Linked DNA regions of Variovorax paradoxus EPS. The protein of the gene in region 2 interacts with the protein of the main gene of each other region in a pairwise test. Links are inferred from orthologs where the notes say so. Each region holds a gene or a part of one and is shown on either strand. Other genes may lie near its edges. The genes, in order: VARPA_RS26370 and glmS.

Region 1 (15,496 bases), 4.6 Mb from region 2 along the record:
GCGTCACCATCCAGTTGCTGCCGCTGACCATGGAAGCGCGCGCCACCCAGATCGTGAAAGAACACGGACACCCATGAAAGCCATCCTTCAGCGCGTCGCTAACGCCCGCGTCGACATTGCCGGCCAGACCGTCGGCGCCATCGATGCCGGCCTCTTGATCCTCTTGTGCGCGGAACGCGGCGACGTCGATGCGCTCGCCGACCGCATGCTCGCCAAGATCCTCAAGCTGCGCATCTTCTCGGACGACGCAGGCAAGATGAACCGCAGCGTGCAGGACATCGGCGGCGGGCTGCTGGTGGTGAGCCAGTTCACGCTGGCGGCCGACGTGAGCGGCGGCAACCGCCCCAGCTTCACGCTCGCGGCGCCACCCGACGAGGGCCGGCGGCTCTACGAGTACTTCGTGGCGCAGGCGCGCGCGGCGCATCCGGTGGTGGCCACCGGCGAGTTCGGCGCCGACATGCAGGTGCACCTCGTCAACGACGGGCCGGTCACGATCCCGCTGCAGATGTCGGCGTAGCAGCAGCTACTTGCCGTACGGATCGCGGATGCCCAGCTCCGCGAGGATCTGGATTTCGTACGCCTCCATCTCGTCGGCGTCGGCTTCGCTGGTCTCGTGGTCCCAGCCCTGCGCGTGCAGCGTGCCGTGCACCAGCAGGTGCGCGTAGTGCGCGGCCAGCGTCTTGCGCTGCTCCTTCGCTTCGCGCGCGACCACCGGCGCGCACAGCACCAGGTCGGCCATGGCGACCGGGCTCTGCGCATAGTCGAAGGTCAGCACGTTGGTCGCGTAGTCCTTGCCGCGGAACTCGCGGTTCAGGCGCTGGCCTTCATCGGCATCGACGATGCGCACCGTGATTTCGCCGTCGATGTCCAGCGCGTGGCGGATGCAGCGCGCAACGCGGTGGCGCGGCAGCGCGATGCGGTGCCGCTCGACGCCCTTGAAACGACCGAACTGCAGCGAAAGAGAAAGTGCCGGCAGCGCCATCTCAATTCGCGCCGCTGCGCTTGCGCTGGCCGTCGTAGGCGTCGACGATCTTCGCCACCAGCGGATGCCGCACCACGTCGGCACTCGTGAAGTGCGTGATCGCGATGCCGCTCACGCGCCGGAGCACGCGCTCGGCGTCGATCAAGCCGCTCAGTTGCTGCTTGGGCAGGTCGATCTGGCTCACGTCGCCGGTCACCACCGCCTTCGCGCCGAAGCCGATGCGCGTGAGGAACATCTTCATCTGCTCGACCGTGGTGTTCTGTGCTTCGTCCAGGATCACGAACGCGTTGTTCAGCGTGCGCCCGCGCATGAAGGCCAATGGCGCAATCTCGAGCGCGTTGCGCTCGAAGGCCTTCTGCACCTTCTCGTAGCCCATGAGGTCGTAGAGCGCGTCGTACAGCGGACGCAGGTACGGGTCGACCTTCTGCGTCAGGTCGCCCGGCAAAAAGCCGAGCCGCTCGCCCGCTTCCACGGCCGGCCGCGTGAGCACGATGCGCTGCACCGCCGCGCGCTCCAGCGCATCGACCGCGCAGGCCACCGCCAGATACGTCTTGCCGGTGCCGGCCGGGCCGATGCCGAAGGTGATGTCGTGCTTGGCGATGTTGTCCAGGTACAGCGCCTGCGTCGGCGTGCGCGCGCGCAGGTCGGCGCGGCGGGTGACGAGCATGGCCGCGTCCTCGTCGCTCATCGAGCCGTCGCCCGCCAGCGTGAGCTGCACCACGGCCGGATCGATCGGGCGCTGGGCAATTTCGTACAGCGCCTGCAGCACGTCCATCGCGCGCTGCGCCGAGGCCTTGGGGCCGTCGACCTTGAACTGCTCGTGGCGGTGCGCGATCTTCACGCCCAGCGCTTCCTCGATGCGGCGCAGGTGCGCGTCGAGCGGTCCGCACAGGTGTCCGAGGCGCGAGTTGTTCGGTGGGGTAAAGGTGTGTCGCAGAATCACGCCGGACATTTCAAGGAAAAAGGGCACCCATGATAGGCAAACTCACCGGCGTACTGGCCGAGCGCAACCCACCGCAGGTGGTGGTCGATTGCAACGGCGTCGGCTACGAGGTCGATGTGCCGATGAGCACGTTCTACAACCTGCCCGGCACCGGAGAGCGCGTTTCGCTGCTCACGCACTTCGTGGTGCGCGAGGACGCGCAGATTCTCTACGGTTTCGGCACCGCCGAGGAGCGTGCGGCTTTTCGCCAGCTCATCAAGATCACCGGCGTGGGTCCGCGTACCGCGCTCGGGCTGCTCTCGGGCATGAGCGTGGGCGAGCTGTCGCAGGCGATCACCACGCAGGAGCTCGGCCGTCTCGTGAAGATCCCCGGCATCGGCAAGAAGACCGCCGAGCGGCTGCTGCTGGAGCTCAAGGGCAAGCTGGGCGCCGATATCGGACTGCCGACGCATGCGGCCTCCGACGCGCAGGCCGACATCCTGCAGGCGCTGATCGCGCTGGGCTACAGCGACAAGGAAGCCGCACTCGCGCTCAAGGCGCTGCCCAAGGACGCGACGGTGAGCGAAGGCATCAAGCTGGCGCTGAAAGCCCTGGCCAAGTGAGCCTGCGGGCAGCGTGGTCGCGCGTCGAAGCGCTGCGCCACGAGTCGGTTCACAGCGATTCGCTGCTCATGCGCGCGGCCCTGATCGGCTGCGTGCCGATTCTCCTGGCCTACGGATGCGCGGGCGTCGTCTACGGCAACCTGCCGATGATGACGCCAGCCGGCCTCATCGACATGCCGGGCGCCTGCGCATGGCTCACCGCCGCGATGGCGTTCGCACTGGCGATCCTTGCGATCGACTGGCTGGTCCGCGGCGAACTGACGCCGCCGCAACCGCAGGTCATCGTGGTCACCAAGCGCTGGAGCCGTGGCAGCTACACGCAGAGCGTCATGCCGCCGCATGTCTTCCCCGAGCCTCGTTCGTCCCTGCTGCGCATCGGCTGCCTTGGCGTTGCGGCCGTGGCCTGCGCGTCTGCGCTGGTGGGCCGCGCCACGCTCGCGCTGGGGTGGCAGGCCTTCGCGCGGCCGGGCGGCCTCGCGCCGCAGGCGGAGTGGCCGCTCTATCCGCTGCAATGGGTCTGGCCCTGGTTGCTGCCGCTGGCCCGGCGGCCCGTCGTGCTCGGATTGATCGGGGCGGGCGCCGTGCTGCTGGCGGCCGCCTACTTCATGAACTGGCGCAAGGTACGCGGTGCGTGGTTCCCATTCCTGACCGTGCTGCCGATGCTGCTGACGCTGAACTACCTGGGCGATGCGGGCTTCGATTTCGCGGCCGCGCGAGGTCTGGGCGGGCTGGTCGAGCCGGAGTTGGCGAGAGAACTGGCGCACCAGCCGGGCCGCTACAACGTCTTCAATTTCCTGAGCCTCTGGGGCGCCATCGGCTTCGGCACGGTGGGCTTGATCCTGGGCTTCTGGCTGGGCCGCTCGCGGGTGATGGACGAAGACTAGGACCGCCTTCGCCTCAAGGGTGGATCTTCTCGCCCTTTGCCAGCATCTCCACGAACTGCGCGATGCGCCGCGCACGCGTCTCGGCCTTCTTCGCGCCTTGCGTGCGGAACAGCACCGCATAGCGATTGCGCGCATCCAGCGTGGCGAAGAACTTCGCGGCCTTCTTGTTCGCATCGAGCGCGGCCTGCAGGTCGGGCGGCACAGTCGCCACGCTCGCGGCGTCGTAAGCCGCCTCCCAGCGCCCGTCAGCCTTCGCGCGTTCCACCTCGGCCAGCCCGGCCGGCTGCATGCGCTCGTCGTCGATCAGCTTCAGCGCCTTGTCGCGGTTGATCTTCGACCAGGTGCTGCGCGCGGTGCGCGGCGTGAAGCGCTGCAGAAAATACTGCTCGCCATCGCTCTTGTCGCTCTTGCGCTGCCCGTCGATCCAGCCGAAGCACAGTGCGATCTCGAGTGCCTCGGGATGGTCGACAGAGGCGATGCCGCTGGCCTTCTTCGCGATGCGCAGCCACACGCCGGCATGCGTGCCGTGGTGGCGCTTGTACCAGCGCGCGAGCGCCGCAGCGTTCGCGAATTCGACAGGCGCGTCATCGACGATGCGCTCTGCTTTCGCTGCCGGTTTTGCAGCCTTTTTGGCAGCCGCCGTGCTCACGGCACCCACCAATAGCGCAGCGCGTGGAAGTAGATCGGCGCCGCGAAGATCACCGAATCGAGCCGGTCGAGCATGCCGCCGTGGCCTTCGATCATCGAGCCCCAGTCCTTCACGCCGCGGTCGCGCTTGATGGCCGACATGACCAGCCCGCCGAAGAAGCCCATCAGGCAGATCGTGAGCGCCATCAGCGCGGCCTGCCACGGGTTGAATGGCGTGGCCCAGTAGAGCGCGGCGCCCAGCGCGGTGGCGCTCGCCACACCGCCGATCAGGCCTTCCCAGGTCTTGGAAGGCGACAGTTCCGGCGCCACCTTGCGCTTGCCGAGCAGCTTGCCCCACACGTACTGCAGCACGTCGCTGCCCTGCACCACGATCACCAGGAAGGCGATCAGCAGCAGGTTGCGGCCCTCGAAGCCCGGAATCTGCAGCGTGAGCAGCGCGGGCACGTGGCTGATGCAGAACACGCACACCATCAGGCCCCACTGGATTTTCGAGGTGCGCTCCAGAAAGCGCTGCGTGTCGCCCCCCATCGTCGCCAGAATGGGCAGGAGCAGGAAGGCGTAGACCGGGATGTAGATCGAATAGAGCCCGTACCAGTCGATCCAGATCAGGAAGTACTGCCCCGGCAATGCGACGAAGAAGGCCAGCGCGATGGCCCCGTGGTCGCCGCGCCGCGTGTAGGCCAGGCTGATGAACTCGCGCAGCGCATAGAACGAGATCAGGTAGAACAGCACGATCACGCCGCCCTTGCCGAGCGCGAAGGCCACACCGATCACCGCCACCATCACCCACCACGCATTGACGCGCGAGTTGAGGTTGTCGATTACCGAATGCGGTTGGCCGTGCGCCACGCGCCACTTGAGCAGCGCGCCGATGGCCGAGGCCAGCACCAGCACACCGAAGACGCCGCCGAAGAGCTTGAGCGTGGTCCACGCGAAGGGAGACAGTTCGATCATGATGCGGCGCCCTCGGCCTTGTCGTTGCGGTCGTATTCGGGGCGCAGGTCGAGCATCGCGGTGCGTGCGCGGGCGATGAAGGTGTTCTTGTCTTCGCCTTCTTCCAGCTTGATCGGCGTGCCGAAGCGCACCGTGCAGGCCAGCGGAATCGGCACCAGCGTGCCCTTGGGCAGCACGCGCTTGAGGTTCTCGATCCACACCGGCACCAGCCGCACGTTGGGGCAGGCGCGGGCCAGGTGGAAGAGACCGCTTTTCAGCGGCAGCAGGATCTCGTCGCCGGTGTTGCGCGTGCCTTCGGGGAACATGATGAGCGAGTCGCCGCCTTCCAGCGCGTCCTTCATCTGGTCGACCGGGTTGCCGCCCTGGCCCGAGCCGTCGCGCCGGATCATCAGCGCGTTGAACACGTCCTTGCCGATGAAGTTGCGCAGCTTCGAGGCTTCCCAGTAATCCTGCCCCGCGACCGGCCGCGTGAGCGCGCGCAGGTCGGGCGGAAGGGTCGCCCACAGCAGCACGAAGTCGCCGTGGCTCGTGTGGTTGGCGAAGTACAGCGTCTGCTCGGCCTTGGGGCTGGTGCCCGACCAGATCGCGCGCACCCCGGTCAGCAGCCCGGCCGCGCCGATGATCAGCTTGCCCGCGACGATGGCCAGCCCGCGCCGCAGCGCCGTGCTTTCGGGCGCCTGGGCGGGCGCGCTGTCGTTCTTGTTGTTGTCTTCTTCGTTCAAGAGATGTCCTGTGTCATCAAGGCAAGGAGAAACATGGCGCTCTGGCAGGCGACCACGATGGCATGGCGCTGCATGAGCTGGCGGGTGCCCTGTACGCGGTCGTCGAGCGGCCGTGTGGAAGGCGACGACGGCGCATTGCGAAGGCCCAGGCGGTCCAGCGCGCGGTCCAGGGCGTCGAGCGAGGCGATGGTGCCGCGCGCCAGGTCGCCGAACAGCGTCTGGTCCAGCCGCAGCCGGAACGCGAAGTAGCGCTCGAGCACGCCGAGGATCACGACTGCGCCGAAGCCCATGGCGGGCGTGGTCGGGAGCGAGCGCAGTGTGAGCGCGAGCACCAGCGCCGCGATGCATGTCAGCGCGAAGCCCCAGATCGCCAGCACCATGAAGGCGCGCAGCAGTCCGGCGAGTGCGGCGCAGGTGGCGCGGTCGTTGTCAGTCATGGGGCGGCGCCTTCGGTATGACTTCCAGGGTTTTCAGCGGCGCGAGCGACACACGCCATGCGGGCCGCAGCACGATCTGCGGCCGGGCGCGGCGCACCGCGTCTTCGGCCTGCGCTATTCCGCCGGTCGAGCCGTAGCGGCCGAGCCAAGCGATCACCGCCGCGGCGCTGCGCGAAAAGCCGAGCGCGCAGCAGACCCAGACCGGCGCGCCCTCCGCATTGCGGCGCTGGCCTTCGATGACCGCGGCCGCGCGCTGCAGGCGAACCGTCGGCGGCACCGTGAGGTCGAGCAGTGGCACGCAGCGCGCGTGCGGCACATCGGCGGGCATCTGCAGCTCGGCGCAGAGACTCACGAGCCGCGGCTTGCCGGCGGCGAGCCATTCGGCGCGCGTGGGTCGCCGGCCGAGCCGCAGGCCGGGCACCACCTCGACCGATGCGGGCAGCTTCCGCGTCCACAGCCATGCGTTGATCGCGGCGCCGAGGCGGTAGGGCGCGAAGATCCAGCGCGCCGCCCAGCCCATGCGGCCGTGTCCATTCATCTGGAAGCCGCGCGCGCCGAAGCCGATGTAGTTGAGCGCCACGAAGGCCAGCGATGCGGCAGGCCATGCGAGCCACAGCCACACGCCACCGCCGCACAAAGCAGCGGCGAGAAACAGCACGGCACCCACCGCATAGAACCCCGCGAGTTTCCAGCGCTGCGCATCGCGTGTGACCTTCCAGGCACGCCGCATCGACACCACCCGCTCCAGCGGCCACAGCCACACGCACACCACGCCGAGCAGCGCGCCGGTCGGAATGTCGATGAAGTGGTGCTGCCAGGTCGTGAGCACCGAGGCGCAGATCGCGAACGCCCACACATGCAGCACCAGCCGTGCCCACAGCGGGCGGATGAACTGCCGATACCAGTCCCACAGGATCACGGCCAATGCGATGTGCAGCGACGGCGCCTGGTTGAACGGCTGGTCGAAGCCGCGCAGCGCGTTGAACAAGAAGGCCGGCGCGCCATCGACCGGCGGCTGCCCGAAGCTGAAGTGCAGCGGCCAGACGATGAAGCAGGTGCAGGCGATCAAGGTCGCCGTGACGAGCCGCAGCGCATGCCGGTCGAGCGTGTGTTTGCTGGGCGCGAGGAACAGCGACAGCGCATAGAACACGTTGATCGTCCAGTACGGAAAGATCGTCCACGGCCAGAACGGGACCTGCCGCTCCCAGTCGAAGGCCATCGACGGGACGTTCGCGCGCGTGGTGGCCCACCAGTTGGCGAAGCCGTAGGTCGCGTAGAACAGCGGCCCGAGGAACACCAGCCATGCGGCGGCGCGCTTCCAGGGGCGCTGCCCAAGCCAGGTTTTCATCGCCCGGTGCGCACCGCCAGCGACACAGTAAAGATCCCCCACTCGTCGACCCGCTGGTCGATCTTGCGGAAGCCCGCTTCTTCCACCAACTGGTCCATCTCGACCTGCGTGCGGCGGCGCATCACCCAGGCTTCACCCTGGCGGTGGCTGGTGAGTGCGCGCGCGATCATCTCGAGCTGCGGATGCCACGGCTGCCCGGTGTAGACGAGGTAGCCGCGGTCTTCCACCGCATCGCCCACGCCCGCGAGCGAGCGCTGCACCATCTCGTTGTCGGGAAAGAGTTCGTACAGGCCCGACACCACCGCCAGCGTGGGCCGCGGCGTCACCGTGGCGAGGCTGATGCGGTCGAAGGCATCGGCCTGCACGAACTGCGCGGTGTCCTGCAGCCCCTTCTCGGCGATGAGGGCGCGGCCGTCGCGCACGTTGATGTCGCTGTAGTCGCGCAGCAGGATCGAGGCGGCCTTCACGGGGCTCGCGAGCACCGCGTCGAGCACGTAGCGGCCGTGGCCGGCGGCGATGTCCATCACCCGCACCTCGCGGTGCATTTCGGCCAGGCGCTCCATCGCGATGCGGATCAGCTCCTCGACGTGGATCTTGCGCTGCCGGATGCCGCGCCAGCCGATCGAGTTGAGGTAGGTGTTGTCGATGTTCCGGCCGAGCGGGCCCTTGCCTTCGGGGTGGTTGCGGTAGACGTAGTCGAGCGTGCTGCCCGAGTCGAAGCCGGTCTTGTGGCCGAGCGCGATGCCGCTGGAGAGCTTGCCGCCGATTTGCAGCCCGCCGCGCGTCAAGGCCCAGTAGGCGCCACGCGGAGACAACGGCGAGAGCGGCTCGGCCAGCGCGCGCGATTCGTCGGCCGTGTCGCCGCTCAGATGCGCCGCGGTGCGGTCGACCGGCACGGCCGGCGCGTCGAAGCGCTGAAGGATGAATTCACGGATCTGCGCGACGGCCGGCGCCCGGTCTTTTTCGCCGAGCGTGTCGTGGAAGAAGCCCGGCAGTTCGGTCTTGGTCTTCACGGCGCTGCCCAGCCGCTCGAAGAACTGGTGCTGCGGCTTGTGGTGCACCACCCAGTCGGCCCCGGAGATCAGCAACTGCACCGGCAGCGTGATCGCATTCGCATCGGCCACCACGCGGTCGGCTGCTTCATAAAGGCCCAGCAGGATGTTGACCGCGATGGGCCGCGAGATCAACGGATCGCTCTCGTAGCTTGCGATGCGCTCGGGGTCGTGCGTGAGGAACTTCGCCTTCACGTAGCTGTTGACGAAGAAGAGACCACGCAGCTTGTGCATCAGCCCGAGCCCGGCGCGCGCGAAGGGCACGTAGAGCTTCACCTTGAAGGCGGGCGAGGCCAGCGTGAGGCCGCGCACCTTGGGCGCGTAGTCGTGCGCCCAGGTGGCGATCAGCACTGCGCCGACGCTCTGCGCGACGACGTGGATGTCTTGTTCGGGCACGCCGTGTGCGGTGCCGATGTGATGCACGAAGGTCTGCACGTCGCGCACCGAGGTGCCGAAGCTCGGGCTGTAGCCGCGCTGGCCCGGCGAGCGGCCGTGGCCGCGTGCGTCCCAGGCGTAGAAGTCGAAGTCGGGCAGGTCGAGTTCGTCGACCAGGTGCGCCATGCGCGCGCCGTGCTCATGGCCGCGGTGGAACAGCACGATGGCGCCGCGGCGCACGGTGCCCGTGGCCGGCCAGCGGCGGTAGAAAAGCGATTCGCCGTCGTGCGTCTGGAAATGAAGCTCTTGGGCTGTGCGTGAAGTGATGTCGGTCATTGAATCCCTGTCGATATCTGTCTGTTTGTAGGTATGTGTTCAGCGGCCGGCGGCATCGGCTTCGGCCAATGCGCGGCGAATACGGTTGACGATGGTCCAGGCCACGAGCACCGCCAGCAGCGGCATCAGCCAAGCCGTCCAGCCCGCGAGCGGCCAGCCCAGTGCCACGTAGAGGCCGAGCGCGCCGAAGACGAAGGCCCGGTCGCTCTTGCCCAGCGGGCCGTCGTAGCGGCGCGAGGCGCCCACCGTGGGGCCGAGCGCGCCGGCGAATTCGCTGAGGCCGGCCAGCACGATCACCGTGCCGACCCAGAACGGGCTGAAGGGCACCACCAGCGCAAAGGGCAGGTAGAGCGCGGCGTCGGAAACCACGTCGGTCAGTTCGTTGAGGAAGGCGCCCAGCTTGCTTTGCTGGTTGTGCTCGCGCGCCAGCATGCCGTCGATGGCGTTGAAGGCCATTCGCAGGAACATCCATGCGGGAATGAGCGCGAAGGCGGCAAGCGAGGGCGCCGCGAAGAAAAGCCAGAGCCCGAGCGCGACCGAGACGACGCACGCCGCCAGCGTGACCTGGTTGGCCGTGACGCCCATCGCATGCAGCCGGACCACCAGCGGCCGGAGCAGGGCCTGGAAACGCGGCTTCAATTCGTAGATCGACACGTGCTGCCTTCCCCTCGTTCGTTATATGGCCGAAGCATTCTGCCAGTGAGAATGGCGCCCACGCTCGGCACTTTGTGTCCTCGTTGCTCCCCGAGGGGGCCGCTCTCTTGCTTGGGGCGGCCCGGCGCGGCGCTCGGCACTAAACTCTTCAGCGCACACCCCCCTCCCATGACCATCCAGACCGACGATTTCGCCCCCGCCCCCCAACGCGTGGTGTCCGCCGCTCCCGCTTCGCCCAACGAAGAGGCGATCGAGCGGGCCCTTCGCCCCAAGCTGCTCGACGAATACGTCGGCCAGGCCAAGGTGCGCGAGCAGCTCGAAATCTTCATCGGCGCCGCGCGCAAGCGCAAGGAGGCGCTCGACCACGTGCTGCTGTTCGGCCCGCCCGGCCTCGGCAAGACCACGCTCTCGCACATCATCGCGGCCGAGCTGGGCGTCAACCTGCGCCAGACCTCCGGGCCGGTGCTCGAGAAGCCCAAGGACCTGGCGGCGCTCCTGACCAATCTCGAGCCCAACGACGTGCTCTTCATCGACGAGATCCACCGCCTGAGCCCGGTCGTCGAGGAAATCCTGTACCCCGCGCTGGAGGACTACCAGATCGACATCATGATCGGCGAGGGCCCCGCGGCGCGCAGCATCAAGCTCGACCTGCAGCCCTTCACCCTGGTGGGCGCCACCACCCGCGCCGGCATGCTGACCAACCCGCTGCGCGACCGTTTCGGCATCGTCGCGCGGCTGGAGTTCTACACGCCCGAGGAACTGGCGCTGATCGTGACCCGCAGCGCCCGCCTGCTCAAGGTGGAAACCGACGACACCGGCGGCTTCGAGATCGCCCGCCGCTCGCGCGGCACGCCCCGCATCGCCAACCGCCTGCTGCGCCGCGTGCGCGACTACGCCGAGGTCAAGGGCAACGGCCGCATCACCGAGGACATCGCCCACAAGGCGCTCGCGATGCTCGACGTCGATCCGCAGGGCTTCGACCTCATGGACAGGAAGCTGCTCGAAGCCGTGATCCACCGCTTCGACGGCGGCCCGGTCGGCCTGGACAACGTCGCGGCCAGCATCGGCGAGGAGCGCGACACCATCGAGGACGTGATCGAGCCCTACCTCATCCAGCAGGGCTACCTGCAGCGCACGCCGCGCGGGCGCATCGCCACGCTGGCCGCCTACCGGCACCTGGGCGTGACGCCGCCCTCGAGCCGTTCGGACGGACAGGACCTTTTCGGAGTTTGAAGACTCACCATGCACACCCATGACCTGAGCGCCTGGCAGCACGACCACCAGTTCGGCGCCGGCAATGCCTCCGCCGAGCGCAGCACGCGCCTCGTGATGTGGATCACCGCCGCGATGATGGTGGTCGAGATCGGCGCCGGCTGGTGGTTCAACTCGATGGCGCTGCTGGCCGACGGCTGGCACATGAGTTCGCACGCGCTGGCCATCGGCCTGAGCGCTTTTGCCTATGCGGCCGCTCGCCGCTATGCACGCGACCCGCGCTTCGCATTCGGCACCTGGAAGATCGAGGTGCTCGGCGGCTTCGCGAGCGCGCTGCTGCTGCTCGGCGTGGCGGCGCTGATGGTGGTGGGCTCGCTGGAGCGGCTGTGGTCGCCTTCCGCGATCCACTACCCCGAGGCGATTTCGGTGGCGGTGCTGGGGCTCGTGGTCAACCTGGTCTGCGCACGGCTGCTGGGCGGCACGCACCACGATCGCGGGCATGACCATGGGCATCACCACGGCCACGATCACGGTCATTCGCACGAACACGGCCACGACCTGAACCTGCGCTCCGCCTACCTGCACGTGCTGGCTGACGCCGCCACCTCGGTGCTCGCCATCGCGGCGCTGCTGGGCGGCTGGTTCTACGGCTGGGCCTGGCTCGACCCGGCCATGGGCATCGTCGGCGCGGTGCTGGTCGCCAGCTGGGCTCGGGGCCTGCTGAAGGAAACCGGCAAGGTCCTGCTCGACCGCGAGATGGACCACCCGGTCACCGAAGAGATCCGCGAAGGCGTGGAGACCACGCTGGCCGATTCGGAAACCCGCGTGGCCGACCTGCATGTCTGGCGCGTGGGGCGCGATGCCTATGCCTGCGCGCTCACGGTGGTGACGCACTCACTCACGCTCACGGCCGACGAGGTGCGCGCCTGCTTCTCGATGCATGAGGAAATTCGCCATTCGACAGTGGAAATCCAGCGCTGCGTGGATTAGGTTTTCACTGCCTCCCGCTCCACGAAGGTGAGGGCGATGAAGCGTTGCGTATTCAGTACTTGAAACCGGGAAGCGGCACCGGCAAGCAGTCGGGTATGTCTTTCATGGGCGGCGCCATGTTGATGCCTGCGTAGTTGCCATCGAGGGTCGACCACGCGGGCGAATAGACATTCGACGAGACGTGCAACTTCGCACCATCGAAAAGAACGCGGACTGCGCGCGCCGCTTCCAGGGCTCTGCGTTGTGCCAACTGCTTCGCATCGGGAACGGTGTCGCGTGCAACGCCCTCGATATCTGCAACCTCCACGTGCGGATACAGCCGACGGAAGTGAGCCAGCTTGTTGGCCAGCAGAACGATCTGGTCTCGGCCCAAGGTCGCGGAGCCCTCATCGAAGGCCAGCATGATCATCAATGGTGGTTTGCATGCTTGCGCGGTATTGCCCACGCCCGACCCGATCAGGACGGTCAAGACAAAAAAGAAAGGTCTAGTCGGCATATAGAACGAACCCCACGATGCTGTCCGCGTTGACCCTTGCCGCGCTGGGATCGGACGCCGTCAGTTTCAGGCTCTGCGTCATCTGGTAGACCGTATCGATCGACGAAAACACGTCGTCAAAGTGGGTTACCTCATGGAGGATGGTGGCCAGCTTAGAGACGATTCTGTATGAAACGTCGGGAAGCTCGCAAAACGGAAGTCCTATTCCGATCGTGCGTGTCTTGAGGTCGGGCTTGCACACTTCGGCGGCAAGGAGGCCGATGTTGCCCGAAGGAATGCAGCCGACATTTCGCATCGCTTCTTCTGAGTAGCGCACGAAGTTGGCTTCTGTCAGTCCCTTCAATACCCGGACACATGCTTGCAGGCCGGTGTCCAGGTGCCGTCGCAAATCTTCGTCGTTCTGGCCGAACCACTTGGTCACGCGTTCTCGTTCAGGCTTTCCCCACGCTGTCAGATCCTTGACGCGTTTTTCGACCAGGCCAACGGCGAGGTCTCGCAGTCCCAAGACCTTGATCGCGAACTCCTTGTTGGTCATGTTCGGGCAGATGTTTTCCGTCTGCTCAGCCTCGGGTGGATGGCTCACTGCCGCATCGACCAGCTTCTTGCTCGCCGCAACGGCTGCGGCATCTTCAAAGAACCATCCCTGCGATGGGATCACGCTGGCGTTGAACGCTCCCGCTGCGATGCTCATGCCGTCGTCGAAGCTCGCCGATTGCTGCAACGTGGCCAAGAGCGCAGGAGGAATCGGGCAGTGGCAAACCAACACGTCGCCCTCCAGTGCCACTTCTCCAAGGAACTGCATGCGCCGCGGTCCGCCTGCCTTCGCGATGATGCCGACGCTGCGGCATCCCTCACAGTACGCGCGCCCTCCGATGAGCGCGACCTGATGACCATGAATTTCGGCGATCGGTCCGCCGTAGGGCAGCACCCGGCCTCCGGGCGCGGGCGGATCGCCCACCACAATGATTTTTCTCTCCACTTTTCCCTCCCAGGACTGCTTTTGGTGGGGCATTGTGGAGAGCGGATGGCCGCCCGCGCTCGGACGTAATTCACGAAGCCGAGGCTTCTTCAATGGACGCAAGTTCCGTGATCGAAGCAGGCCGGCGGCTCCCGGCCATTCGTGGGAGCAGCTGCGGCCTTAAGAGCCCGGCCGGCGAACGTGTCGCACGATCAGCACCTGCGCCGCGTAATAAGTCGCCAGCACCCACAACTGCGCCAGCGGCAGCGGCGCGACAAAGCGATTGGTCGCCAGCAGCGCATCGCTCAGCATGAAGAAGCACGCGCCCACCGCCACCCACACCGCTGACGGATCGGCTGCTCGCAGCACCGCCGCGCGCCCGATGGCCTGGGCCGCCATGCAGGCGATCACCACCACGTAGACCCCGACCGGAATGCGCAGCGCGGGCGGCAGCCCGCCCTGCCAGAGAAACGCATACATCCCCGCGCCGATCAGCAGCGTCGCCGCCAGCACCGCGCGGCGCGGGAACATGCCCACGCTGATGCGGAACAGCGCGATGTACGCCAGGTGCGCGAGCAGGAAGCAGATGAGCCCGGGCACGAACAATGCTGCCGATCCCATCAGCAGCACGTCACCGGCCAGCGAGGCGACCAGGCCCGCGAGCAGCAGCCCTTCGAAGCGCGTGACTGCACCAGACGCCATCGCACGCCGTGCCGCGAAGACGATGGCGATCGACAGCGCCAGCGGCTTGCAGATGTGGTGCAGCCAGTCGATGCCCAGCGCCGCGCTCGCGGTGGCCAGCGCGGCCGCCTCGACCAGCAGCACCTCGGTGACCGAAATGCGCCCCTGCAGCACCGCGCCGATGGCCCACAGGCTCGCCGTCAATGCGGCCAGCCAGACGGCGGAGCGCTGCAGCGGCATGCCGTCGGAGAACCAGAGAAAGAAGGCCACGCCACCCAGCATCAGCAGGAACTGCACGCCCGCGAACCACTGCACCCCGCGGCTCACGACGGGCTCGTAGCGCGTGACCTTCGCGATGTCGAAAGCCGGCTTCGGAAAGCGCGCCGCCACATCGGCCGGCCGCCAGCCGGGCGGCTTGAACCACACGCGCAGCTTGTCGGCCCAGCTGCGCGCATGCCACGAGTCCTTGGCCAGCGTCCAGTACACCTCGGCATTGGCCCACAGCGGGTCCCAGCTTTTCAGCTCGCCGCGCGTGCCGTAGACGCAGCGTTCGTTCTCTTCGCGGAAGGTGCCGAACATGCGGTCCCACACGATCAGGATGCCGCCGTAGTTGCGGTCCAGATACGTGTCGTTCACCGCGTGATGCACCCGGTGATTCGAAGGCGAGCAGAACCAGCGGTCGAACCAGCCGAGCTTGCCGACTTGCTCGGTGTGCACCCAGAACTGGTAGAGCAGGTCGATGAGCGCCACCACGACGAACACCAGCGGCGGCACGCCGGCCACCGCCATCGGCAGATAGAAGATCCATCCGAGCAGCGCACCGCTCGATGTCTGTCGCAGCGCGGTCGACAGGTTGTAGTGTTGGCTCTGGTGATGCACCACGTGCGCCGCCCACAGCACCGCCGATTCGTGGCCCATGCGGTGCAGCCAGTAGTAGCAGAAGTCGTAGAACACCAGCGCCAGCAGCCAGCCGTACCAGGTCGTCCAGAACTCGCTGGCGGCCTCCTTCGGAAAGAGCGCCACGGCCGAATACACCGCGGTGTAGATGCCGATGCGCAAGAGGCCGGTGAGCACCGCGCTGATCTGGCTCAGCATGCCCAGGCCAATGCTGTTGACCGCATCGGCCAGCCGGTAGGTGTCGTGCCCCGTGCCGCGGCGCGCCCGCGCGCGGCCCACCGCGAACTCGATCGCGATCAGCAAAAAGAACACGGGAGTCGCAAGA
Region 2 (15,403 bases):
TCTTCTGAACCATTGAAGGACTGCAAATGCTAGAAACCAAGACCGCAATCGTTACGGGTGCCAGCCGCGGAATTGGCCATGCCACCGCCCAGCGCTTTCGGGACCTGGGATGGCGAGTGATCACGGTGTCCCGCACGCCGCCGCCCGACGCGTGCCCGTGGAGCCAGGGGGGCAACACCCACATCTCGCTGGACCTTTCCGATCTGCAGCAGATCCTCAAGACGGTGGAGGCATTGCGGCCCTTGTTGGGCGGAGCCAAGCTGCACGCGCTGATCAACAACGCGGGCATCTCGCCGAAGGGCCCGGGAGGCACCCGCGTCAACTCGCTCACGACCGACCTGGACGTGTGGCAGTCGATGTACAACACCAACTTCTACGCACCGTTGGTGTTGACGCGCGGATTTGCACAGGAGCTCTCCAATGCGGGCGGTTCCGTGGTCAACCTGTGTTCGATCGCGGGCAGCCGCGTGCACCCCTTCGCCGGCTCGGCCTACGCGACCTCCAAGTCGGCCCTGGCCGCATTGACCCGGGAGATGGCGAACGACATGGCGCCCCTGAACGTGCGGGTGAATGCGATTGCGCCCGGCGAGATCGACACAGACATTCTTTCGCCCGGCACCTCGCAGATCGTGGAGAACGACATTCCGATGCGCCGCCTCGGCACCGTGGAAGAAGTGGCCGACCTGATCGAGTTTCTCTGCAGCGAGAAGGCGTCCTATATCACCGGGACGGAAATCCCGATCGACGGCGGCCAACGCATTTGAGGCGAATCAGGTCTTCCCTGTCCTCACTGAAGGCGGATCCACTTGCAAGCCTCTTCCGACATCACCGCAGCGCTCGCACCGTGCGCATTGGACGATCTCCTTCTCTATCGAGTCTGGCGCTGCATGCGCGCTTGCAGCACCATGACCACGCGCATGGTCGAAGGGGGCTTCGGCATCACGCACCGCGAGTGGGGAATGATCGGCATGCTCGCGCAGGCCGGCGAGCTTGGTTCATCGGAACTCGCCGAGCGAATGCTGCTGGACCGGGTGCGCACGTCGCGCGGACTGAACAGTCTTTTCGAAAAACGGCTGATCGAGAGACGCCAGGACGTCGACGATCGCCGAAGGGTTTATGTGCAGCTGAGCGCGGCGGGCCGAGCGCTCTTCGACGAGCTGTTCCCCCGCATCGCTCGCCTGAACATCGATCTTCTCGATGGGCTCGACGAAACGCATCACGAACTCTTTCTCTCGTGCCTGCACAGGCTCGAATTGCGAGGCTGCGAGTTGAACGCGAATGGCGCGGTGCCCGAGAAGGCCGACCGCCGCTCGGGCGGCACGCGCCATCGCTGGCCCCGAGGCATCGCCTTTCGGTGAGCCCCGTCGGGCGAAGCGCTCCGGCTGCGGTGGCTGCCCGCGCAGGCAGATTTCAGCCCAACGATCCGAGCCGGATGCGCCCGGCACCAACCGCCCTTCCGAGGCCAACCTCGCGCTGACCTCGTCGCGCCCCCCCGATCAGAGCGCTGTGCGCTGTCGAGCAGCCAGCAGGGCATCGATGGGGACTTCGGTCGTGTCCTTCACCGTTTTCACGCAGATGTAGGTGAAGTGCTTTTCGACGCCGACTTCCGCATTGAACATGCGCTCCGAAATTGCATGCAGATGCGCGATGTCGGTGGAGATGACCCGAATCAGGTAATCGAAGTCGCCGCTGATCAGGCTGCAGGTCAGCATCTCGGGCTGCTTGAGGACGTACTTCTCGAACCGCATGAAATCCTGCGCATGGTGGCTCTTCAGCGTGACCTCCATGTAGGTGTAGAGATGCGGAATGAGCTTCTCGAGATTGAGCACCGCGCGATAGGCGGTCACGAGCTTTCCCTTCTCGAGCCGACGAACCCTTTCAAGGCATGGGCTGGCGGAGAGGCCTATTCGCTCGGCCAGCATCACGTTCGTCAATCGAGCATCTTGCTGAATGATTGCGAGGATCTGCAGGTCGATGCGATCCAGCTTGAGTGGCCTGGACGCTGCTTCATCTGCCATCTTGATCTGCCTTTTTGTGTGTCCAGCAGATTCTGCCGTAGCGATGGCGTGCGCCCTACAGGATTCGCCGCAGACAGCCAATTTCCGTAGCCTTTTCTGGTTATTCCGCTGGATGATTGCGTCGCCGGGGCATAGAAACGGCTGCGAAGGCTTCTTGTCCGATCTGGGCGATGGAGCCGGGGTGCTGCAAAAGACAAATCAGATCAACCACGAGAGAAGAAATAGTCATGTCCGTCATTGCCACCTTCGATCAAGTCTGCAAGTCCTACGACGGCTTGTCGCAGGTCGTCGATCACCTCGACCTCGCAGTGCAGGAAGGCGAATTCCTCTCGCTGCTCGGCCCCTCCGGATCGGGCAAGACGACAACCCTGATGATGCTGGCCGGCTTCGAGACGCCGACCAGCGGGGACATCCGCCTGGCGGGTCGATCGCTGCGCGCGGTGCCCGCATACAAGCGGGACATCGGCATGGTGTTCCAGAACTACGCGTTGTTTCCCCACATGACCGTTGGCGAGAACGTCGCCTTTCCATTGCAGGTCCGCAACGTCGGACGCGATGAGCAGGCACGCCGGGTGAAGCTCGCGCTGGACATGGTGCAGTTGTCGCATGCGGCACAACGATTGCCGGCTCAGTTGTCCGGAGGCCAGCAGCAGCGCGTCGCCGTGGCCCGGGCGCTGGTGTTCGAGCCCAAGCTGGTGTTGATGGACGAACCGCTGGGTGCGCTGGACAAGAACCTGCGGGAACAAATGCAGTTCGAGATTCGGCAACTGCACCGGCGCCTCGGCGTGACCATGGTGTATGTGACGCACGACCAGGCAGAGGCGCTGACCATGTCGGACCGCATCGCGGTGTTTCACCAGGGAAAGATCCAGCAACTGTGCGGACCGCGCGAGATGTACGAGCAGCCGTCCAGTGCTTTCGTCGCCACATTTGTCGGAGAGAGCAATCGCCTGTCGGGCACGGTCGAAGCGCTGGTGGACGGCGTCGCCGTTCTGCGCACCGAAGGCGGCTCGCTCCTGCAGGCCGTTGCAGGCGATGGCTTGCGTGTCGGCGGCGAGGGCGTCTTCACGCTGCGCCCGGAACGCGCCGAGCTGTCCACGTCCAGGAGCGCTGAAGGCGTGGGCGTGGCCGCGACGCTCGAGGAGGCCATCTTCGTCGGCGACAAGATGCGCGCCCGTCTTCGCACCAGCGACGGCCAGGAAATGATCGCCTGCCGCAGCCCCGATCAGTTCGACACGCTGCCCACGCCCGGCTCACGCCTCTGCGTGACATGGCGCATCGAACACGCCCGGATCTTCGTCGCACCCTGAGGGTGCTCTTCTTCCCCGCCCGTAGTTCAACCCCACAGATAGAGGAATCGCTCATGTCCATCTTTCGTTCGGCCACATTGCTGCTCGTTGCGACGCTCGGCGCCGCAGGCCTTGCAACCAACGCCTGGTCCCAAGGCCGTCCGCTCACCGTCGTGTCGTGGGGAGGCGCATACCAGGACGCGCAACGCGAGGTGTACTTCAAGCCCTTCACTGCCAAGACCGGCGTCAAGCTGGTCGACGAATCGTGGGACGGTGGCATCGGCGTGCTGCGCGCCAAGCTCCAGGGCGGTGCGAACAACTGGGACCTGGTGCAGGTCGAATCCGAGGAACTGCAACTGGGTTGCGAGGAAGGCCTCTTCGAGAAGATCGACTGGGCCAAGCTCGGCGGGCGCGATGCCTACATGCCGGAGGCCGCGAACGATTGCGGCGTCGGCGCCATCCTCTACAACTTCGTGCTGGCTTACGACGGCGACAAGTTCAAGGGCGCGGGGCCGCAGTCGTGGGCGGACTTCTTCGATCTGCAGAAGTTTCCGGGCAAGCGCAGCCTGCGCAAGGGCGCAAAGACCAACCTCGAGTTCGCGCTGATCGCGGACGGCGTGAAGCCGGCGGATGTCTATCAGGTGCTGTCGACGCCAGCGGGCGTGGACCGCGCATTCAAGAAGCTCGACACCATCAAGAGCAGCATCGTCTGGTGGGAGAAGGGCGCGCAACCGCCTCAGCTGCTGGCCTCGGGCGAAGTGGCGATGGTGTCGGCCTACAACGGCCGCATCGCCGCGGCCAACAAGACCGACAAGAAGAACTTCCGGATCACCTGGAAGAACAGCCTCTACACCATCGACTCGTGGGCCATCATGAAGGGATCGCCGAACAAGGCGCAGGCCGAGCAGTACCTTGTCTTCGCCGGAGCGCCGTCGGTGCAGAAGGACCTCCCTCCCCTCATTCCCTACGGCGTGACCAACAAGCGCAGCACCGAGCTGGTCGCCAAGTCCGTTCTGCCCGACCTCCCGACGAACCCGGAGTACATGGCGAGCGCCCTGCTCATCAGCGACAAGTTCTGGCTCGAGAACCTCGACCGCCTGACGCAGCGCTTCAATAGCTGGGTGTCGAAGTGACCGCAGACGGCGCGACCTGTCCGACGGCCGCCGCCAGGGGCCTGAAGAGCGATCTGAGACGGGCTTCCCGCCGTCACCGCACGAAGGCCCTGCTCCTGATCGCGCCGCTCGCACTGTTCCTCCTGCTCACGTTCCTCGTGCCGATCGGCGCCCTCTTGAGCCGATCCGTCGTGGACACCGAAGTGGCCGAGATCCTGCCGACGGTGTCTGCACGGCTGCAGTCGTGGAACGGGACCGCGTTGCCGGACGACGCCGTGTTCGCCGCCCTGGCAACCGACGTGCGCGCGGCGCGCAGCGCCGGCCGGCTCGCGTCGGCCGCCACGCGCCTGAACTACGACGTGAACGGGTTCCGCTCGCTGATGTTCTCCACGGCCCGGCGCCTGCCGGACGGGCCGTTGGAGCCCAGTGCGCGCGAGGTGCTTGTCGGCATCGATCCGAAATGGGGCGAGCTCGATACCTGGGGAGCCCTGGCGCGTGCCAAGGGTCCCGCGACTTCGCTGTTCGTTCTCGGCGCGCTCGACCTGCGTTCGTCGCCGGGCGGCGGCGTCGAAGCGATGCCGCCGGACCAGGCGGTCTTCGTGCCGATCCTCTGGCGCACCTTGTCGATTGCGGGCGGCGTCACGTTGGCCTGCCTGCTGTTCGGCTATCCGCTGGCGTACCTGCTGGCCAGCCTGCCTGAGCGCAAGGCGAACCTGCTGATGATCTGCGTGCTGCTGCCTTTCTGGGTCTCGCTGCTCGTGCGAACGACCGCCTGGGTCGTCCTGTTGCAGAACGAGGGCGTCGTGAACTCGGCCTTGCTCCAGTTCCACCTCATCAAAGAGCCGCTCGCGATGCTCTACACGCGCTTTGCGGTCTACGCGGCGATGGTGCACGTGCTCCTGCCGTTCGTCGTGCTGCCGCTCTACGCAGTGATGAAGAGCATTCCGCCCTCGCACATGCGGGCCGCCGGGTCGCTGGGCGCGACGCCCTGGACGGCGTTTCGCCGCGTGTACCTGCCGCAGACACTCCCGGGCGTGGGCGCCGGCGGCCTGATGGTGTTCATCCAGGCGCTGGGCTACTACATCACGCCGGCGCTGGTCGGCGGTGCCGGGGACCAGATGATCAGCTACTTCATCGCCTTCTACGCGACCAAGACCATCAACTGGGGCATGGCCGCGGCGCTGTCTCTGCTGCTGCTCATGGCGACCACTGTTCTCTATGCGGCCTACGCGCGCCTCGTTGGCGTCGACAGGATGAAAGCGGCATGAACCCGAACGCATCCCCCCTCCAGCGAAGCTGCCGCCTCTTGTTGTGGGCGTACGCGATCGCGGTGCTTGTCTTCCTGATGGCGCCGATCCTGGTCATCATGCCGTTGTCGTTTTCCAGCGGCTCCTTTTTCTACTACCCGCTGCCCGGCTTTTCATTGCGCTGGTATGAAGATTTCTTCACCTCCGGCAATTGGCTGCCCACGCTGAAGAACAGCCTGCTCGTGGGTGTCGGTGCGACGGTGCTGGCGACCGTTCTGGGAACGTTGGCTGCCTTCGGCTTCTGGCGCACCCGGTTCCGCGGACGGGCCTTCGTCTTCGCACTCCTGCTTTCTCCGATGGTCGTGCCGGTCATCATCGTGGCGGTGGGGATGTACTTCGCCTTTGCGCGCGTGGGTCTGGCCAACAGCCTCATCGGCCTGACCCTCGCGCATGCGGCCCTCGGCGTACCTTTCGTGCTGGTCAGCGTCAGCGCTTCACTGGCCGGATTCGATGTCAACCTGCTGCGCGCCGCAGCGAATCTGGGCGCATCGCCGCTGCGCGCGTTCTTTCGCGTGGCCTTGCCCATGCTGGCGCCGGGCATCTTCTCGGGCGCGCTGTTCGCCTTCGCCATCTCCTTCGACGAAGTCGTGGTGGCGATGCTGCTGACGGGACCGGACCAACGCACGCTGCCGCGCCAGATGTTCGCCGGCATCAACGACAACATCAGCTTGACCATCACGGCAGCCGCGACGCTGCTGATCGGCCTGGCTGTCCTTTTGCTGCTCACCCTGGAGTGGCTGCGGCGGCGCAGCGCACGACTGCGCGGCGTGGCGGCATGAGGGCCTTCTCAACTCACATGGAATTCCATCAGCATGCATAGTCTGTCGAACATCGGCGATGCGTTCACGCTGCCGGCCCCGGCAATCGACGTGGAGACCGCGCAGCGGCTCGTTCACGATCACTACGGCATCAGCGGTGTGGTGCAGCGGTTGACCGGCGAACGCGACCAGAACTTCCGCATCCGGTCCGGGCAGGGACACGATTACCTGTTGAAGATTTCGCACCCTGCGGAAGACCGGTCCATGACCGAATTCCAGACCCAGGCGTTGCTGCACATCATGCGCACCGACCCGACGCTGCCGGTTCCTCATGTGATCGAGACCCGCGATGGCGAATCCGAGAAATTCCTCGCCATCGGCGGCCATGCACCTCGCATCGTGCGGCTGCTGTCGTACCTGCAGGGCGACCTGCTGCCGATGGTTCCGCGCAGTTCCGCACTGCGCCAGCACATGGCCGCGACATTGGCCCGGCTCGCGATCGCGCTGCGCGGCTTTTTCCATCCGGCCGCGGGACATGACCTGCCATGGGACCTCAAGCATGCCGGCGACCTGAGAGATTTGTTGGCGCACATCCCCGACATGAGGCAGCGCAGCCTGGCCGAACGCTTCCTGGACGGTTTCGAGGAGCACGCCAGACCGCAGCTTGCACGGCTGCGGGCGCAGGTCGTGCACAACGACCTCAACGACTACAACGTGCTGGTGGATCCGGCACACCATGACCGCGTGGCCGGCATCCTCGATTTCGGCGACATGGTGCACACGGCGCTGATCAACGACCTCGCGATCGCCAGCTCGTACCAATTGACGGACAGTTCCGATCCGCTCGGTACGGTGGCCGAATTCGTCGCGGCCTACCACGCGGTGCTTCCGCTCGAGCCAATGGAAATCGATGTGCTCTTCGACCTCATGGCGACGCGGTTGGTCTCGGTCGTGGCCATCGGCGGATGGCGTGCGCAGCAGCATCCCGAGAACCGCGACTACATCCTGCGCAACAACGCGAAGTCCTGGGCTCGCCTGGAACGCTGCGGCGCCCTTCCGAGAGCACAAGCGCGCCAGACGCTGCGCCGCGCCTGCAACATGGAATGACGAAATGACGATTGCCGAAACCTCCGAAACCTCCGGATCCGCCAGAGACGCGCGTACCGAAGAGACCCTGCTCGAACGCAGGCGGCGCCTGCTTGGGCCCGCCTACCGGCTGTTCTATGAAAAGCCCGTGCATCTGGTCCGGGGAGAAGGCGTTTGGCTGTACGACGCGCACGGCACGCCCTATCTCGACGCCTACAACAACGTCGCCTGCGTGGGGCACTGCCACCCCGAAGTCGTCGCCGCGCTGGCGCGGCAAGCGGCCCAGCTGAACACGCATACGCGCTACCTGCACGAAGACGTTGTCGACTATGCCGAACGCCTGCTCGCTTCTTTCCCGGTGGAGCTCGCGCATGTGATGTTCACTTGCAGCGGGAGCGAGGCGAACGACCTGGCCTTGCGAGTGGCCAGGGCCTGCACCGGTGGCTCCGGCATCGTCGTCACGCAGTTCGCGTACCACGGCGTCACCAGCGCGCTGGCCGAACTCTCGCCTTCACTGGGGGCGCATGCGCCGCTCGGCAGCCATGTGCGCACCGTGCCCATGCCAGTCGGGCAAGGGCCCGAAGCCGGTCGAGACTTCGCCGCGCATGTCGGCAGGGCGATCGAGGACATGCGCCAGGCCGGCATTCGGCCGGCCGCGCTGCTGCTGGACACCGCCTTCTCCAGCGACGGGGTCTACACAGATCCAGCGGGTTTCGTGGCGGAGGCGGTCGCAACCATGCGTGCTGCGGGCGCCGTCTTCATTGCCGACGAGGTCCAGGCCGGTTTCGGACGCATGGGGTCGCACATGTGGGGCTTTCAGCGCCACGGCGTGGTGCCTGACATGGTGACGCTCGGCAAGCCCATGGGCAATGGGCATCCAATGGCAGGCATGGTCTGCCGCTCGCAGTTGCTGCGCGAATTCGGCGAGCGCTGCCGGTACTTCAATACGTTCGGCGGCAACCCCGTTTCGGCCAATGTCGGAACGGCGGTGCTGGATGTGATCGAGCGGGAAGGTTTGCAAGAGAACGCCAAACGCGTCGGTTGCTATCTCAAGGCCGGTCTTGCCCGGCTCGCCGAACGGCACGAACTCATTGGCGACATACGCGGCGAGGGCTTGTTCGTCGGCATCGAGCTCGTGCGCGACAGAGCCGCCAAGACGCCGGCCCCGACCGAAACGACAAGGATCGTCAACGCCATGCGCGAGCGCGGCGTGTTGATCGGGGCTGCAGGCATCGCGGGCAACGTGCTCAAGGTGCGTCCGCCCTTGCCGTTCTCCGAAGCGCACGCGGATATCTTTCTTGCGAGGTTGGACGAGGTGCTTGCCGAAGGCGTTTCAGGCCTTCGCTAGGTCCAACGGGCCCTGTCCGCCTCACTCCACCGTCACGCTCTTCGCCAGATTCCGCGGCTTGTCCACATCGGTCCCGCGCGCACACGCCGTGTGATACGCCAGCAGCTGCAGCGGCACCACGTGCAGCAGCGGCGACAGTTGGCCGTAGTGCTCCGGCATGCGGATCACATGCAGCCCTTCGCCGCTCTTGATCTTCGTGTCGCCGTCGGCCAGCACATACAGAACGCCACCGCGCGCGCGCACTTCCTGCAGGTTGCTCTTGAGCTTTTCCAGCAGCGCGTCGTTCGGCGCGACCGCGACCACCGGCATCTCGCTCGTCACCAGCGCGAGCGGGCCGTGCTTGAGCTCGCCGGCCGCGTACGCCTCGGCGTGGATGTACGTCACTTCCTTGAGCTTGAGCGCACCTTCGAGCGCGATCGGGTAGTGCAGCCCGCGGCCGAGGAACAGGGCGTTGTCCTTGCGCGCGAAGTCCTCGGCCCAGCCGATGATCTGCGGCTCCAGCGCGAGCACCGATTGCAGCGCGACCGGCAGATGGCGCATTTCCTTCAGGTAGCGCGCCTCGTCGGCTTCGGTGAGATGGCCCTTGGTCTGCGCGATGGCCAGCGTCAGGAGGAACAGGCCGGCGAGCTGCGTGGTGAAGGCCTTGGTCGACGCCACGCCGATCTCCACGCCGGCACGCGTGATGTACGCCAGCTTGCACTCGCGCACCATCGCGCTGGTCGCGACGTTGCAGATCGTCAGCGTCTGTTCCATGCCGAGCGAGCGGGCGTGCTTGAGCGCGGCGAGCGTGTCGGCCGTTTCGCCCGACTGGCTGATGGTGACCACCAGCGTCTTGGGGTCGGGCACCGAGTCGCGGTAGCGGTATTCGCTCGCGATCTCGACCTGGGTGGAAATCTTGGCGATGCTCTCGAGCCAGTACTTGGCGGTGCAGCCGCTGTAGTAGCTGGTGCCGCAGGCGAGGATGAGGATCTTGTCGATGTCCTTGAAAACGCGATGCGCGCTGGCGCCCGTGGCGCCGTCCTGGCCGATGCCGTCGAACAGCTCGGGCACGATGCCCGCCACGCCTTCGAGCGTGTCGCCGATGGCGCGCGGCTGCTCGAAGATTTCCTTCTGCATGTAGTGGCGGTAGGGGCCGAGTTCGGCCGCGCCGCTGTGCGCGAGCACGGTGCGCACCTGGCGCGTCACGGGCTTGTGGTTCTTGTCGACGATCCAGTACTTGCCCGGCTGCAGGTCGACCACGTCGCCTTCTTCGAGATAGACGATCTGGTCGGTCACGCCCGCGAGCGCCATCGCGTCGCTCGCGAGGAAGTTCTCGCTGCCGTCCTTGCCCGCGCCGAGGATCAGCGGCGAGCCGGCGCGCGCGCCGACCACGCGCTGCGGCTCGTCGCGGCAGATCACGGCGATGGCGTAGGCGCCGTGCAGTTGCAGCACCGCGGCCTTCACGGCCTCGAACAGGTCGCCGTTGTAGAGGCTGTCGACGAGATGGGCGATGACCTCGGTGTCGGTTTGGCTCTCGAACACGTAGCCCTTGGCTTCGAGCGCGGCGCGCAGCGCTTCGTGGTTTTCGATGATGCCGTTGTGCACGAGCGCGATGCGGCCGGGGCGCGCGCCCTGCGCGTCGGCGCCGGGACCGTGGCTGAAGTGCGGGTGCGCGTTGTGAACGGCCGGCGCGCCGTGCGTGGCCCAGCGCGTGTGGGCGATGCCGGTCAGGCCTTCGACCTTGTCTTCGCGCACCTGGGTGACGAGCTCCGCCACGCGCGAGGTGGTGCGCGCCCGGGTGAGGCCGCTCGCATGCACCGCGACGCCGCAGGAGTCATAGCCGCGGTACTCGAGCCGCTGGAGGCCCTGGACGAGGACCGGAACGATGTTGCGATGGGACGCTGCCCCGACGATGCCGCACATGGTGAGCTGCCTTTGAATGAAGAAGAGGCCAGATGGTAGGGAGGTGAAGAGAAAATATGCCCTCGAAATTCCATTGAATTTGGAGTTTTATTTCATCACTTCTTCTATTTGGATTTTTATTCCATAATTTATCGATATATGGAATCAATCTCCCTCGATGCAGTAGACCTCCGGCTGCTCGAAGCGCTGCAGCGCGACGCCTCGCAGACCAACCAGCGCCTCGCCGCCGACGTGGGCATCTCCCCGCCCACGTGCCTCCGACGGGTTCAGCGGCTGAAGGACGAAGGCCTCATCGAGCGCCAGGTCGCACTGCTCTCGCCCGACCGGCTGGCCGCGGTGCTGGGCCACGGACTGCAGGCGGTGGTCGAGATTTCGCTGGACCGGCAGGACGCCGCCGCGCTCGACGCCTTCGAAACCCGCGTGATCGCCGACGACGCGGTGCAGCAGTGCTGGCGCGTCTCGCCCGGCCCCGACTTCGTGCTGGTGGTCGCGGCGCGCGACATGCCGGACTACGGCGCGCTGACCCAGCGCCTGTTCACGGCCGATGCCAACGTGCGCAACGTGAAGGCGTTCTTCAGCCTCAAGCGCGCCAAGTTCGAACCCGCGGTGCCGCTGGGCTGAGGCAGCCGTTCATACGACCTCGCATACGACCTCGCGTTTGATCAACGAGAACCGTTCGGGCTGAGCTTGGCCTGTCCTGAGCTTGTCGAAGGATCGAAGCCTCACGCGGCGCTTCGACAAGCTCAGCGTGAACGGATTCGTCTTTTCGAACGCAATGCGATATCAGGCCTTCGGCTTCTTCTGCGGCCGCTTCCAGTCGGGAAAACTCACCGGCTTGCTGCGCGCCACGGTCAGCGCGCCCGGTTCGGTCGACTTGTTGACGGTCGATCCGCCCCCGATGGTGCCGCCCGCGCCGATGGTGACCGGCGCCACCAGCACGCAGTTGCTGCCGATGTGCACGTCGGCCTCGATCACCGTGCGGTGCTTGTTGGCGCCGTCGTAGTTGGCGGTGATGCTGCCCGCGCCGTAGTTGACGCGCTCGCCCACCGTGGCATCGCCCAGGTAGGCCAGGTGATTGGCCTTGGCGCCGGCCGCGAGCGTGGAGTTCTTCACCTCGACGAAATTGCCGATGTGCACCTCCGTCCCGAGTTGCGCGCCGGGGCGCAGGCGCGCGAACGGGCCGATCAGGGCGCGCTCGCCCACCGTCACGCCGGCCTTCTCGCCGTCGATGTGGGTGAACGGATGGATCACCGCGCCGGCCTCGATGCGCGCGTTGGCGATCACGCAGTTCGCACCGATGCGCACGCCCTCGCCCAGCGACACCGCGCCTTCGAACACGCAGTTGACGTCGATCTCGACGTCCCCCGCGCATGCCAGCGTGCCGCGCAGGTCGAAGCGCGCCGGGTCGGCCAGGCGCACGCCCTGCTCCATCAGCGCATTCGCCTGGCGCAGTTGCCAGGCGCGCTCGAGCGCCGCGAGCTGCACCGGGCTGTTGATGCCCGCCACCTGCAGCGCATCGGTCGTGATGTGCGCCACCACCGACACGCCGTCGGCTGCGGCGAGCTTCACGACGTCGGTCAGGTAGTACTCATTCTGCGCATTGCGGTTGTCCAGCCGCGCGAGCCAGCCCTTGAGCAGGCGCGCGGGCACGGCCATCACGCCGCTGTAGATCTCGCGCACCGCGCGCTGCGCCTCGTTGGCGTCCTTGTGCTCGACGATGGCCGTCACCGCCCCGCCGGCCGCACTTCGGATCACGCGGCCGTAGCCGCTCGGGTCGTCGAATTCGATGGTCAGCAGCGCCAGGCGCTCGCCGGCACTGGCGGCAACCAGCGCCCGCAGCGTGGCTTCGCCGATGAGCGGCACGTCGCCCGAGAGCACGACCACCGTGCCGTCGTCGGGCAGCAGCGGCGTCGCCTGCTGCACGGCGTGGCCGGTGCCCAGCTGCGGTTCCTGGCGTGCGAAACGGGGCGTCGCGCCGCCGACGGCGCCGGCCATCGCGGCCTCGACCTCGGCAGCACAGTGGCCGGTCACGACCACCACATGGCGAGCGCCGATGCGGGCGGCGGTGTCGGCAACATGCGCGATCAGCGCGCGGCCGCCCAAACGATGCAACACTTTGGGCAGTCTGCTTTTCATGCGCGTGCCTTTGCCGGCCGCCATGATCACCACGTCGATCGGCCCCTGGATGTCTTGCTTTTGCTGCTGCGGAGTCTGATTCATGCTTGTGTTTTCCCGGATGCGTTGCGCGGAACTGGCGCGAATTATCGGCGTGCTGCTGCTGGTCTCTGCGCTGGGCGCCTGCAGCGCGGTGAAGCTGGCCTACAACAACCTGCCCGAGGTGAGCTACTGGTGGCTCGACGGGTATTTCGATTTCGACAGCACCCAGACACCCAAGGTGCGCGACGAACTCGCCCAGTTGCTGGCCTGGCACCGGCAGAACGAGCTGCCCAAGGTCATCACCCTGCTGCAGGAAGCGCAAGGCCTGGCGCCGGGCGAGGTGACGCCGGCACAGGCCTGCAAATTCGCCGACAGCATTCGCGAGCGCCTGCTGGCCGCGGTCGAGCGCGCCGAGCCGGCCACCACCGACCTGGCACTCACTTTGAGCGAATCGCAGTTGCAGCAGCTGGAGCGCAAGTACGCCAAGCTCAACAACGACTACCGCAAGGACTGGCTCGACCGCACGCCCGCGCAGGTGCAGGAAAAGCGCTACGACCAGTTCCTCGACCGCATGGAAGACTTCTACGGCCGCCTCACGTCCGAGCAGCGCGATCTGCTGAAGCAGCAGGTGGCGCAGTCGGTCTTCAGCCCGCAGCTCGCCGATGCCGAGCGCCGCAAGCGCCAGCAGGAGGCGCTGGCGATGCTGCGCGGGTTCGCCACGAAGAAGCCGTCGCCGGCCGAGGCGCGCGCCGCGCTGCATGCCTATCTGCTGCGCATCGCGGAGCCGCCGCCCGGCCCCTGGCGCGACCAGCAGCAGGCGCTGCTGGAGGAAGGCTGCCGGAATCTCGCGGCCCTGCACAACGGCACCAGCGCCAGCCAGCGCGAGCAAGCGGTGCGCCGGCTGCAGGCCTACCAGAGCGACCTGCGGCAACTGGTGGTGGCCACGCGCTGAGGCCGCGGCCGGCGCGCTTTCAGATCAGCGGAACGGGCCGCAGCGGCCGCTCGAAATAGTCGCCCAGCGCCTCCAGCGCATGCGGCTCCAGGATGCGGAGCCACCCCGCATCGAGCTTGTGGAGCCCCAGGCGCTGCAGGCGGCGCAGGGTCTTGTTGGTGTGCACCAGCGAAAGCCCCAGCGCATCGGCGATGTGCTGCTGGTTGAACGGAAACTCCACCCAGCCGTCGCGCACCATGCCCACGCGTTCGGCCCGGCGGTACAGGTGCATGAGCAGCATCGCCACCCGCTCGCCCGCGTTGCGCCGGCCGGTGGTGACGAGGTTGTCGTCCACCATCTTTTCCTCGCGCGCCGCGAGCCAGGTGATGTCGTAGCCGAGCTTGGGCTGGGCGTGGAAGAGCGGCCAGAGGCGGTCGCGCGAGAAGGCGCACAGCGAAACGTCGGTCACGGCTTCCACGCCGTGCGTCTGGCCTTCGGCGAATTCGTCCTGCAGGCCGATGAAATCGCCGGGCAGCAGAAAACTCAGGATCTGTCGGCGCCCGTCGGTCAGGGTCTTGTAGCGAAACGCCCACCCCGAATAAAGGGTGAAGAGCTGCGTGCTGGGCCGGTGCTCTTCGATGATCGAGCCGCCGGCTTCCACCCGCCGGGCGCCGACGCGGAACGACTGGATGGTCTTGAGCTCTTCCGGCGATGCGGGCAGGAACGCCTCAAGCCGGCGCAGCGCGCAGTCGTCGCAAGGATTCACCCCTTGGGGAGGGGACGCGGCAACGGGATAGTCATCGAATCTCACGCGGCACTATAGGCTTTTGCGCTGTGTCTTTTTACATTTCGCCGGCCGTCGCCGCTGTCTAGACTCCGCAGCGTTTTCTTCCAAGACGCATGACAGACGAACAGCCGCTCCACGAAATTTTCTATTGCAGCGTACTCGCGCAAGACCTGCCCCCCAATGCCGTGGGCACCATCGTCGGCCAGGCACGGGCCCGCAATGCCCAGCGAAAGATCACCGGCCTCTTGGTCTTCGACGGCATGCGTTTCTGCCAGCACCTGGAGGGCCCGCGCGATGCGGTGAAGGCATTGATGCGGAGCATCGAACGAGACCTCCGGCACACCGAGGTGCGGCTGGTCCACGAGGGCCAGTTGGAATCGCGCCGCTACAGCGGCTTCGGCCTGGGCCTGGCCGAGAGCGAAGGCCCTGATCTGATGGCCGGCGTGCACGCCCTGGAAGGGGAAGCCGCGTTCAAGCATTTCCTGGCGCTGCGCTCCAGCTTCGACATCAGCGGCTGAAAAAGAAAAAGGCGCTCGAAGCCGCCGACAAAAAGAAAAAGGCGGCCGAAGCCGCCTTTGTGCGTCCATGGAACCGGTGACCGTTCAGGCCTGATCCCATGTGTAGGTGGCACCGTAGCCATCCCATGCTTCCATCACGATGCGCTGGCCGGCGGCCACCGTCATCGATTCGCCCGGTGCGAGCACCAGG

What was found.
Region 1: the proteins of glmS (region 2) and VARPA_RS26370 interact in binary tests that used the Escherichia coli proteins (3 or more experiments, as listed by UniProt). The link is inferred for Variovorax paradoxus EPS from one-to-one orthologs.

Annotation. Positions count from the first base shown.
Region 1 is NC_014931.1:5,740,485-5,755,980, reverse strand. What follows is about bases 5,343-8,342. They hold VARPA_RS26370 (phosphatase PAP2/dual specificity phosphatase family protein), read right to left. Parts: upstream 7,521-8,342; coding sequence 6,165-7,520; downstream 5,343-6,164. Other genes in these bases: VARPA_RS26365 (bifunctional alpha/beta hydrolase/class I SAM-dependent methyltransferase), read right to left, coding at 7,517-8,342; VARPA_RS26375 (hypothetical protein), read right to left, coding at 5,732-6,172; VARPA_RS26380 (lysophospholipid acyltransferase family protein), read right to left, coding at 5,343-5,735. Also shown: VARPA_RS26420 (cation diffusion facilitator family transporter), read left to right, coding at 1-77; dtd (D-aminoacyl-tRNA deacylase), read left to right, coding at 74-517; rRNA maturation RNase YbeY, read right to left, coding at 524-982; VARPA_RS26405 (PhoH family protein), read right to left, coding at 984-1,934; Holliday junction branch migration protein RuvA, read left to right, coding at 1,955-2,527; VARPA_RS26395 (hypothetical protein), read left to right, coding at 2,524-3,411; VARPA_RS26390 (YdeI/OmpD-associated family protein), read right to left, coding at 3,425-4,060; VARPA_RS26385 (phosphatidate cytidylyltransferase), read right to left, coding at 4,057-5,013; more of VARPA_RS26380, read right to left, coding at 5,010-5,342; more of VARPA_RS26365, read right to left, coding at 8,343-9,283; VARPA_RS26360 (CDP-alcohol phosphatidyltransferase family protein), read right to left, coding at 9,323-9,937; Holliday junction branch migration DNA helicase RuvB, read left to right, coding at 10,106-11,170; CDF family Co(II)/Ni(II) efflux transporter DmeF, read left to right, coding at 11,180-12,139; VARPA_RS26345 (hypothetical protein), read right to left, coding at 12,192-12,608; VARPA_RS26340 (M35 family metallo-endopeptidase), read right to left, coding at 12,625-13,647; VARPA_RS26335 (lysoplasmalogenase family protein), read right to left, coding at 13,774-15,496.
Region 2 is NC_014931.1:1,185,520-1,200,922, reverse strand. Bases 8,381-11,287 are described here. They hold glmS (glutamine--fructose-6-phosphate transaminase (isomerizing)), read right to left. Parts: upstream 10,821-11,287; coding sequence 8,940-10,820; downstream 8,381-8,939. Other genes in these bases: VARPA_RS05320 (Lrp/AsnC family transcriptional regulator), read left to right, coding at 10,959-11,287; VARPA_RS05330 (aspartate aminotransferase family protein), read left to right, coding at 8,381-8,918. Outside these bases: VARPA_RS05370 (SDR family NAD(P)-dependent oxidoreductase), read left to right, coding at 27-764; VARPA_RS05365 (MarR family winged helix-turn-helix transcriptional regulator), read left to right, coding at 807-1,358; VARPA_RS05360 (Lrp/AsnC family transcriptional regulator), read right to left, coding at 1,497-2,018; VARPA_RS05355 (ABC transporter ATP-binding protein), read left to right, coding at 2,246-3,328; VARPA_RS05350 (ABC transporter substrate-binding protein), read left to right, coding at 3,382-4,440; VARPA_RS05345 (ABC transporter permease), read left to right, coding at 4,437-5,687; VARPA_RS05340 (ABC transporter permease), read left to right, coding at 5,684-6,505; VARPA_RS05335 (phosphotransferase), read left to right, coding at 6,539-7,591; more of VARPA_RS05330, read left to right, coding at 7,596-8,380; more of VARPA_RS05320, read left to right, coding at 11,288-11,441; bifunctional UDP-N-acetylglucosamine diphosphorylase/glucosamine-1-phosphate N-acetyltransferase GlmU, read right to left, coding at 11,604-13,040; VARPA_RS05310 (DUF6279 family lipoprotein), read left to right, coding at 13,039-13,929; VARPA_RS05305 (Crp/Fnr family transcriptional regulator), read right to left, coding at 13,949-14,674; VARPA_RS05300 (BLUF domain-containing protein), read left to right, coding at 14,809-15,213; VARPA_RS05295 (DUF2917 domain-containing protein), read right to left, coding at 15,298-15,403. UniProt on the Escherichia coli protein: Catalyzes the first step in hexosamine metabolism, converting fructose-6P into glucosamine-6P using glutamine as a nitrogen source.